2 regions of the Endozoicomonas sp. ALE010 genome follow, and region 1 is predicted to be linked to the other one. Evidence: predicted binding sites of a transcription regulator. Region 1 holds the regulator's gene; the other holds the start of a gene.
The links. Region 1 encodes sigma-54, which starts transcription at its own class of promoters, with help from an activator protein. Its sites were predicted from a motif close to TGGCACNNNNNTTGCTNT; they were not measured.
Positions count from the first base shown of each region.

Region 2: a site for sigma-54 is predicted at 2,057-2,074, ahead of ACO6UY_RS18185 (CmpA/NrtA family ABC transporter substrate-binding protein). Genes of this name have one in related genera too.

Region 1 is NZ_JBLYNV010000016.1:75,772-80,107, reverse strand. It holds gene dcuC (C4-dicarboxylate transporter DcuC) at 1-809, opposite strand, end outside; gene ACO6UY_RS09335 (RNA polymerase factor sigma-54) at 1,119-2,582, shown strand; gene hpf (ribosome hibernation-promoting factor, HPF/YfiA family) at 2,959-3,273, shown strand; gene ACO6UY_RS09325 (PTS sugar transporter subunit IIA) at 3,301-3,750, shown strand; gene ACO6UY_RS09320 (hypothetical protein) at 3,889-4,336, opposite strand, start outside.
Region 2 is NZ_JBLYNV010000051.1:22,794-27,129, forward strand. It holds gene ACO6UY_RS18175 (phosphatase PAP2 family protein) at 1-983, shown strand, start outside; gene can (carbonate dehydratase) at 1,128-1,802, opposite strand; gene ACO6UY_RS18185 (CmpA/NrtA family ABC transporter substrate-binding protein) at 2,185-3,594, shown strand; gene ACO6UY_RS18190 (ABC transporter permease) at 3,636-4,336, shown strand, end outside.

The DNA.
Region 1 (4,336 bases):
GACGACACCATCATTTTGGAAAAGATCAACAACAGGAAGAAAGGAATCATGGGCAGCAGCGCATAGAATGCCGGGGCCGGGTCTTTCTTGTCACCGTCTGTATGTTCGATGCCCTCGCCCACATGCTCGGCAACCCTGTAGCCATCTTTCAGGTCACACCGACGCTGCCAGACAAAGTGCAGGGCCGCCGCCACCAGCGCCATGGGGACGGTGATCCAGGCCTGATAATCCAGGAAGTATTCGGTAATTTCCAGTCCGGACTGGCTGGCGGCAAAGTTGGCATTCACCTGGGTGACACCGATTTCAAACGCCGCCGGAGAAGCGATCACGGCAACCGCTGAAGCCGGGCTTAAACCGATATTTCTCAGCACCGGATACAGCGTCACCATCAACAGCAAACCGAGACCCGTTGCCGAGGTGACGAACATTTGCAGCACAACACTGAGCAGATAACACAGTGCCAGTACCATATAAGGTGAGCGAAAACGGCTGATGGGCTTAACGGCCAGTCGAACCAGCGCTTCTGAGGCACCGATATGGGACATGTAGCTGGCAAAACCACCACAGGCCATGATGGTCAGACCCAGGCTGGCCATGCGGAAGCTGAATACCGTGTTCATCAGTTGAAACAGGTCAAAGGGGATAAAACCGGTGGCCTTGGCCGCTGGCAGAATGTCTTTTATCCCCATCAACGCGGCGGCACTTAGCAGGACAATACCGGCAATAGCCAGCGAGGCTGATGCACTGTAGTTCTTCACGATGGCGTATATAACCAGTGCAACTACGGGTATGACGATGAGTATATCCACAGGGGAATCCTGAAAATGGCTAAATTTCGCGCAGGTTATTTCTTGAACTTTTGGTTGTAAATGACCAATGTCAAATAATGATCGGGTAGTTTTTTTTAACCATTCTGACAGTCGTTATGACCGAACTTTAAAGGCGGAAAGCGCTTATAAGCCACACAAAAACACACGTAATTTCATCGTATTCAATCTTTGCACATTTTTTGCTAAAGCTATGGTTTCAGAAACGTCTATGGGTTTATAATCAGCCGCACATGGAGAGTAAGCCTCTGCAGCCTCCACGGACAACGAAGTAAAGGTATACGGTTGCCTATGAAGCCTTCCTTACAGCTCAAGATGGGCCAGCAGTTGACCATGACGCCGCAGCTGCAACAGGCCATCCGGCTGCTACAGCTATCGACCCTGGATCTTCAGCAGGAGATTCAGGAGGCCCTGGAGTCCAACCCCATGCTGGAGTCCGACGATAGCCAGACAGAGGACACCGCCAGCAGCACTGAAGGACGGGAAGAGCTCGTTGATCTGAGCGAAAAAGCCTCAGAACCTGAGCCTCAGGAGATGGCGGAATGGTCAGACAGCATTCCCAATGAACTGCCCGTGGACTCCGCCTGGGACGACGTGTATTCCAGCCTGCCGGCCAGCAGCGGTGACGATGATTATGACCCCCTGGCAAAATCCTCCGCTGTGGAGTCACTTCAGGATCACCTGGAATGGCAACTGGATATGGTGCCCATGAGCGACCGGGACCGGCTGATTGGTCTGGCGATCATCGAGGCGGTTAATCCGGATGGGTATTTAACCTGCACGCTGGATGACCTGTTTGTCTCTCTTCAATCCCAACTGGACGATCTGGAGATTGAAGAGATCCATGTGCTGCAACACCGGGTGCAACAATTCGATCCGGTGGGTTGTGGCAGTGTTGACCTTAGAGAGTGCCTGTTGGTTCAACTTCGTCAGCTGCCGCCCTCAACACCCCATTTCAACAATGCAGAAAAACTGCTCACCCGTTACCTTGAGTCCCTTGGCACCCGTGATTATGCCAGCATCATGCGTCATGCCAAACTGAAAGAAGACCAGCTGCGAGAAGCCCTCAGCCTGATTCAGAGCTTCCACCCAAAACCCGGCAGCACCATTGATCAGACAGAAGCCGAATATGTGGTTCCGGATATATCCGTCCGGAAAATCAGGGAACGCTGGACGGTGGAACTGAATTCCGACGCCCTGCCCAAACTGCGTATTAATAATAATTATGCGTCCATGGTTCAGAGAGCCAATAACAGCCGCGACAATGTGTTCATGAAGAACCATCTGCAAGAAGCCCGCTGGTTTTTGAAAAACCTGCAAAGTCGCAATGAAACATTGATGAAAGTGGCGAGCCAGATTATTACCTATCAGCAGGAGTTCCTGGAAAAAGGGGATGAAGCCATGAAACCCCTGGTGCTGGCGGATATTGCCGAGGCGGTGGGGATGCATGAGTCGACGATATCCCGGGTCACTACTCAGAAGTACATGCATACTCCCCGGGGTGTTTACGAGCTGAAGTACTTTTTTTCCAGCCATGTCAGCACCACGGAAGGGGGGGAGTGTTCCTCCACGGCCATTCGGGCCCATATCCGCAAACTTATTGCTGAAGAGACACCGCGCAAGCCCCTCAGTGACAATAAAATTGCAGCGATTCTGGGGGATCAGGGCATCAAGGTAGCAAGGCGCACCATTGCCAAATACCGTGAGTCCATGAATATTCCGCCATCCAATGAGCGTAAGCAGTTAGTGCCTTAGTACATCATTTTGAGGAGTTTGATGTGTGCAATCTCCGTTTACCCTGAGCGTCCTTCGGCTCCGCTTGGATGCACGGACGGAAGGTGATTGGCACAGTCTTTATTCAGGGCATGGTGCTTACGCCCTTCGACTCCGCTCAGGACGAATGGAGTTTGGATGTCATTGATAGGTATTGATAAGGGACGCCCATCAATCACATTGAAACAGTGTTCCGGAATTTTTTACACAAGCTCCGTTGATACACCGTTCAAAAAGCAGTTTTTTTTGTCTCAGGGCATTCCAAGCTGCACCGACAGTGATAGAATCGAACTCAGCCAGTACGAAAAATCCCGCGGACTGGTGATTATCTGGATAATGGGATTCAGGAGAGCGTTACATGCAAGTCAACATCAGTGGGCATCATGTCGAGGTAACAGAAGCTCTGCACGACTATGTGATCAAAAGACTGGAGCGTCTTGGTTCACATTTTGACCATATCACCAATGTACAGGTGACCCTGAGCGTCGAAAAGCTGGTGCAGAAAGCAGAAGCCGTTTTGCATACCCGCGGGGCCGAGATTAATGCCACCGCCGAGCACGAAGACATGTACGCAGCCATTGACCTGCTCTCGGACAAGTTGGATCGGCAGCTGGTTAAACGAAAAGAGAAAGCCCTGGACAGGCAACAGGGTGCCAGTGGCCATGCCCTTTGATTTATCAGGTTGCCATTCTTATTCAGCATGATTATTCACCGCATCCTAACCCCCGAGCGCACCCTTGACGGGGTGCACGGGGCCAGCAAAAAGAAAATCCTGGAATTTATCGCTGAACGCATCAGCAGCGATGCCCCCGAAATCAATGCCAAAGAACTGTTTGAAGCGCTGGTTGCCCGGGAGCGTCTTGGCACCACCGGACTGGGTGATGGCGTGGCTATTCCCCACTGTCGTTGCAAAGCCTGCCCGGAGCCTATCGGTCTTTTTATACGACTGGCGGAACCGGTTGATTTTGATGCGGTGGACCGTGAGCCCGTTGATCTGGTATTCGCGCTGATCGTGCCAGAAGGCGAAAACCAGGAACATCTTGAAATTTTAAGGACGCTGGCCGGGCGATTTCATTCTGCCCTGACCCTTCAGAAAATACGTTCGGCTACCAATACGACAATGCTCTATCGTACTATGAGTGAACAGTGAATAACGTGACAAAAAAGGCCATCATAGGTAATGATGGCCTGAAAGGTTCAACTGATCACAATGCTCTTATCTTTTGTTGTTAACACACTTCTTTGAGTCCCGGACAAAATGCATTGCGGCTTACAGGGTTTTAGCCAATTACCGTTGAACCTTAAGTTGCTCATCAAGCTCACGAATTGCTGCATACCTGTCGGCCTTTGGATCTTCTTTAGTGACTGGCGAAACAGTTGATGGAACAATCGGGGTTTCAGACACAGGGCTTTGAGAATCCTGTCGCTTATGATCCTCGGCCATTTTGATGTCCCTGGCCTCTTTGGCCTTCTGCACTTCAGTAGACTCTTGCTTTCGTGAAAAGTTGTAGGCCACCCAATCTTTGCCATACTTTAACCCAGGATTTATTAATTTATTTCTATATGAAGCCTTTTTTTCCTTGGCAAAATTTTCTTTTGCTTTGTTGGCTTCAACCTCAGCTCGTTTCTTTTCAATTTCAGCAATGTTCTCCAAGGCTTTTTTATCTCTTTTTTCAGCGAAGACAGTACTCGCACGGTGAAGCCCGGAAAGATCGTAACTATCCTGCCCGGAGCAA
Region 2 (4,336 bases), on a different contig from region 1:
CCGGGGCGGATGACCAACTCTGGCTCCGACAGGCACAGGAAGGGGGCAATCGCCTCATGACTCGCCTGATGTCTGCGGTACCTGTTGTTTATTCCTTACTGATCATCAATAGCCTGCCCACTGCTAACGGGTGTGAATGGGGGCCTTCAGGTTCACGAAATGGAACACTGTCGGCGAATCCTCACCTGGGTTTTCCTGAGCCGGAAGTGGAGTGGGCCGATGGGGCAAGTGATGTTGTATTGTATGGTGGCTGTGCGACGCTGCTTGCCAGCCACATTGCCAGATTCGTAGCGCGGCTGTATTCCGGTAAACAGTCAAGTGAGCAGGTGCCGGAACCGGGTCGTATGGAAAATAATTTCAAGGAGCTGGCGAAAAAAATGTTCCGTACAGAGGCCAGTGAAGTGGTGAAATCCCTGGTCTTGGTGGCAAGTGTCGCCGGTATTGTTGATTATATGAAAATGAAAATTGATAGAGAACGTCCCTATGTCCTGAATCCTGACTATATCCATGGAAATCTGTGTATGGATCCGGATGATTTCAAGGCCATGCCCTCGGGGCATGCGTCAGTTTCGGCTATTGCCTGGTCGCAGGTTGTCCTTAACATTATAGATACTGCGGCGATGTCTTCCCCCGCCTTCAAGCGCTTGCTGTCAAAAATGGCAGTCTTCTCAAACCAGCCGCTTTCTTCACCGGCCGGGAAGCGACTTATTGCCTTTGCGGGTGCCATGGGTTTTGGAGCCCTGGCTGGGGCACTAAGGGTTCTGGCGGCCAAACATGATGTTATTGATGTGTCCGTCGGCGCGGGTATAGGCATCATTGCCGCTGCTTGCTCCCCATATATTCGCAGTGGGGTTTTTAACCATGGCGCTGTAGTGGATAAAAATACCGGATATTACTATGACGATGACGTGTATAGTCGAGCTGTTGAAGCAGAGGGGCCGATGCAGGATAGGGATAATCAAGAGGCAGAGGCGATGATGTGATGGGATTGATAATACAATCATCATGTAGGACAAAAGGCTGGCAAATTTCAGGAGCCAGCAAATTATATGACTCGATGAAAGCGGATCACAATGCATCTTGCGACCCGCCCCCGTCTACTGCCAACAGATGTTAAGAGCAGGCAATCACCCTTCCAGCTTACTGGCGATGCTCTCAATCGCTGCCGGGTACTGCACATCGATGTCTTCATTGGAACCAACGCTCAGACCGAGATCCCTGACCAGGCCATCTTTCAAACCATAAACCCAGCTGTTTACGGTCAGTTTCTGGCCGCGATCCCAGGCATCCTGAACGATGGTTGTCTGACAGACGTTCAGCACCTGCTCCAGAACGTTCAGTTCACACATTCTCTGAAACTGCTCATCATCACTGCCAGCGTTCTCAAGCAGCTCAGTGTGCTTCTTCTTAACGTCCTGCACATGCCTGAGCCAGTTATCGATCAGCCCCAGTTTGGAGTTGTTCATGGCTTCGCGCACACCGCCACAGCCGTAATGCCCCGTCACAATAATGTGCTCTACCTTCAGGTAGTCCACAGCATATTGGAGGACTGACAGACAGTTCAGGTCGGTATGAACCACCACATTGGCCACGTTTCGGTGCACAAACAGTTCGCCCGGAAGGAGGCCGACGATTTCGTTGGCAGGGACCCGACTGTCGGCACACCCGATCCAGAGATACTTGGGTGCCTGCTGCTCAGAGAGTTGTTCAAAAAAGCCGGGCTTTTCTTCACGAATGGACTTGGACCATTGGTTATTGTTTTCAAGGAGGTTTGCCAGACTGGACATAGTTTCCTGATCCATATTTCGGTTCCATAACTGGAAAACGTTATAGCAACTCCGCTCTGGCAAAACCAGTATTCAAATGTAAGAGGTTTGTAACCGGGGCATGCGGTGGCGATGTTCCAGATTAGTGCAAGCTCTGGGGGGCAGCGGATGTAGCTGCACCGTTGTTGCTATCTCTGAAGTTTTCTTACGGGCTTAAACAGGCAGGGTATTTGTCCGCCAGAATAAACTAACACTAGTAAATTCAGCTGGTTATCAGGTTTTCTGGTATTTGGCATGTTTTCTGCTCAACCACCGGCAGTCGATCTCTGTGCGTTGACTGATACCGGAAAAGAGTGATGCCTGATTACGGTGATCACAGTTCAAGGCAGAGAGATCAGTTATACAGGGGAGGGGAATAATGAAGTGGTTCAAGCCTTTTAAGAAGGCATCGGTTAGGTTAGGTAAGGTTGCTGCCATCAGTGCCGTCATGGGGGTGAGTGCTTTCACCGGGCAAGCCAGCGCCAAGGCAGACTTTGAGCTTGGCTATCCGGAAAAGGAAGAGCTGACCATTGGCTTTATCAAGCTGACCGATATGGCACCCATTGCCATTGCTTACGAGAAGGGCTTTTTTGAAGATGAAGGGCTCTACGTCACCATCGAAGCCCAGGCAAACTGGAAGGTGCTGCTTGATGGCGTGATTGACGGGCGTCTGGATGGTGCCCATATGCTGGCTGGACAGCCTCTGGCGGCCACCATGGGCTTCGGTACCAAGGCCAATATCATTACGCCATTCTCGATGGACCTGAATGGTAACGGGATTACGGTGTCCAATGAGATCTGGGCCCAGATGAAACCCAATATCCCCAAAATGGCCGATGGCCGACCCCAGCACCCGATCAAGGCGGATGCCCTGAAACCGGTGGTTGAGAAATTCCAGTCTGAAGGCAAGCCGTTTAATATGGGGATGGTTTTTCCCGTCTCTACCCACAATTATGAACTTCGTTACTGGCTGGCCGCCGGTGGTATTCACCCCGGATTTTATGCGCCCCATAAAGGGGATACCTCTGGCCAGATCGATGCCGATGCCCTGCTCTCCGTCACACCACCACCACAGATGCCATCCACCATGGAGGCTGGCACTATCTATGGTTACTGTGTCGGCGAACCCTGGAATCAGCAGGCGGTCTTCAAGAATATCGGCGTGCCAGTGGTGACCGATTATGAGATCTGGAAAAACAACCCAGAGAAGGTGTTCGGGATTACCGAGGAGTTTTATAACAAATACCCCAATACCACCATACGCCTGACACGGGCCCTGATCCGTGCAGCCCAGTGGCTGGATGCCAACGATAATGCCAACCGGCCTGAGGCGGTGAAAATCCTGTCACAATCCAACTATGTTGGCGCTGATTATGAAGTCATTGCCAACAGTATGACCGGTACCTTTGAGTACGAGAAAGGCGACAAACGACCAGTAGAAGATTTCAATGTGTTCTTCCGCTACAACGCCACTTACCCCTATTACTCCGATGCGATCTGGTATCTCACCCAAATGCGCCGCTGGGGGCAGATTGCAGAAGACAAGAGCGATGAGTGGTACAAAGAGCTGGCTGCCAAAGTCTATCGCCCGGATATCTATGAAAAAGCGGCACTGTCGCTGGTGGATGAAGCACTGGTTAAGTTGCAGGACTTTCCGGACTTCGAGTCAGAAGATGGCTTCCGTGATCCACAGACACACTTTATCGACAACCTGGTCTATAACGGCAAAAAGCCAAACGACTACATCAACCAGTTCAACATCGGTCTGAAGCAGGGTGACAGGATTTGATCCTGTTACCTTTTTTTAAGGGAAGTGAGGGAGAGTGGATTATGACGGATGCCTCGGTTGTCAGTCAGTCAGTCAATGAGAGCAAGTCATCACCGTTGTCTTTTCTTGCCGGGCTGGGCATTACGGTGAATCCCGGTAAAGTGTTCAGCACGGTACTGATGCCCATCATTGGCATCGTCGTCTTTCTGCTGATCTGGTCTGGCGCTGCGCAGAATATTGATACCTCGCTGGGCAAATTTCCCGGGCCAGTGGCGGTGTGGGAGCAGTTTGGCTCCCTCTACCAGGAGCATGTCACCGAACGGGAAAAGGCAGAAGCCTTCTATCAGCGGCAGGAAAAACGCAATGCTGCCCGTGTCGCCAAAGACCCTGACTATGTGCCAAAAATCCGGGCCTATACTGGCAAGGAAACCTTTCTTGATCAGATCGTTACCAGCCTGGTCACCGTAATGAGTGGTTTTCTGCTGGCAGCCCTGGTTGCCATCCCCCTGGGTATCGCCATCGGTCTTAATAAAACCCTGAATGCGGCAGTGAACCCGATCATTCAGATATTCAAACCGGTTTCCCCCCTGGCCTGGCTGCCGTTGGTGACCATGGTTGTCAGTGCACTCTACATCAGCCCTGATCCTCTGGTAGCCAAGTCTTTTTTAAATTCGATGATCACCGTGATGCTCTGCTGTCTGTGGCCCATGGTGATTAACACGTCGGTGGGTGTCTCTTCCCTGGACCGTAACTTGATAAACGT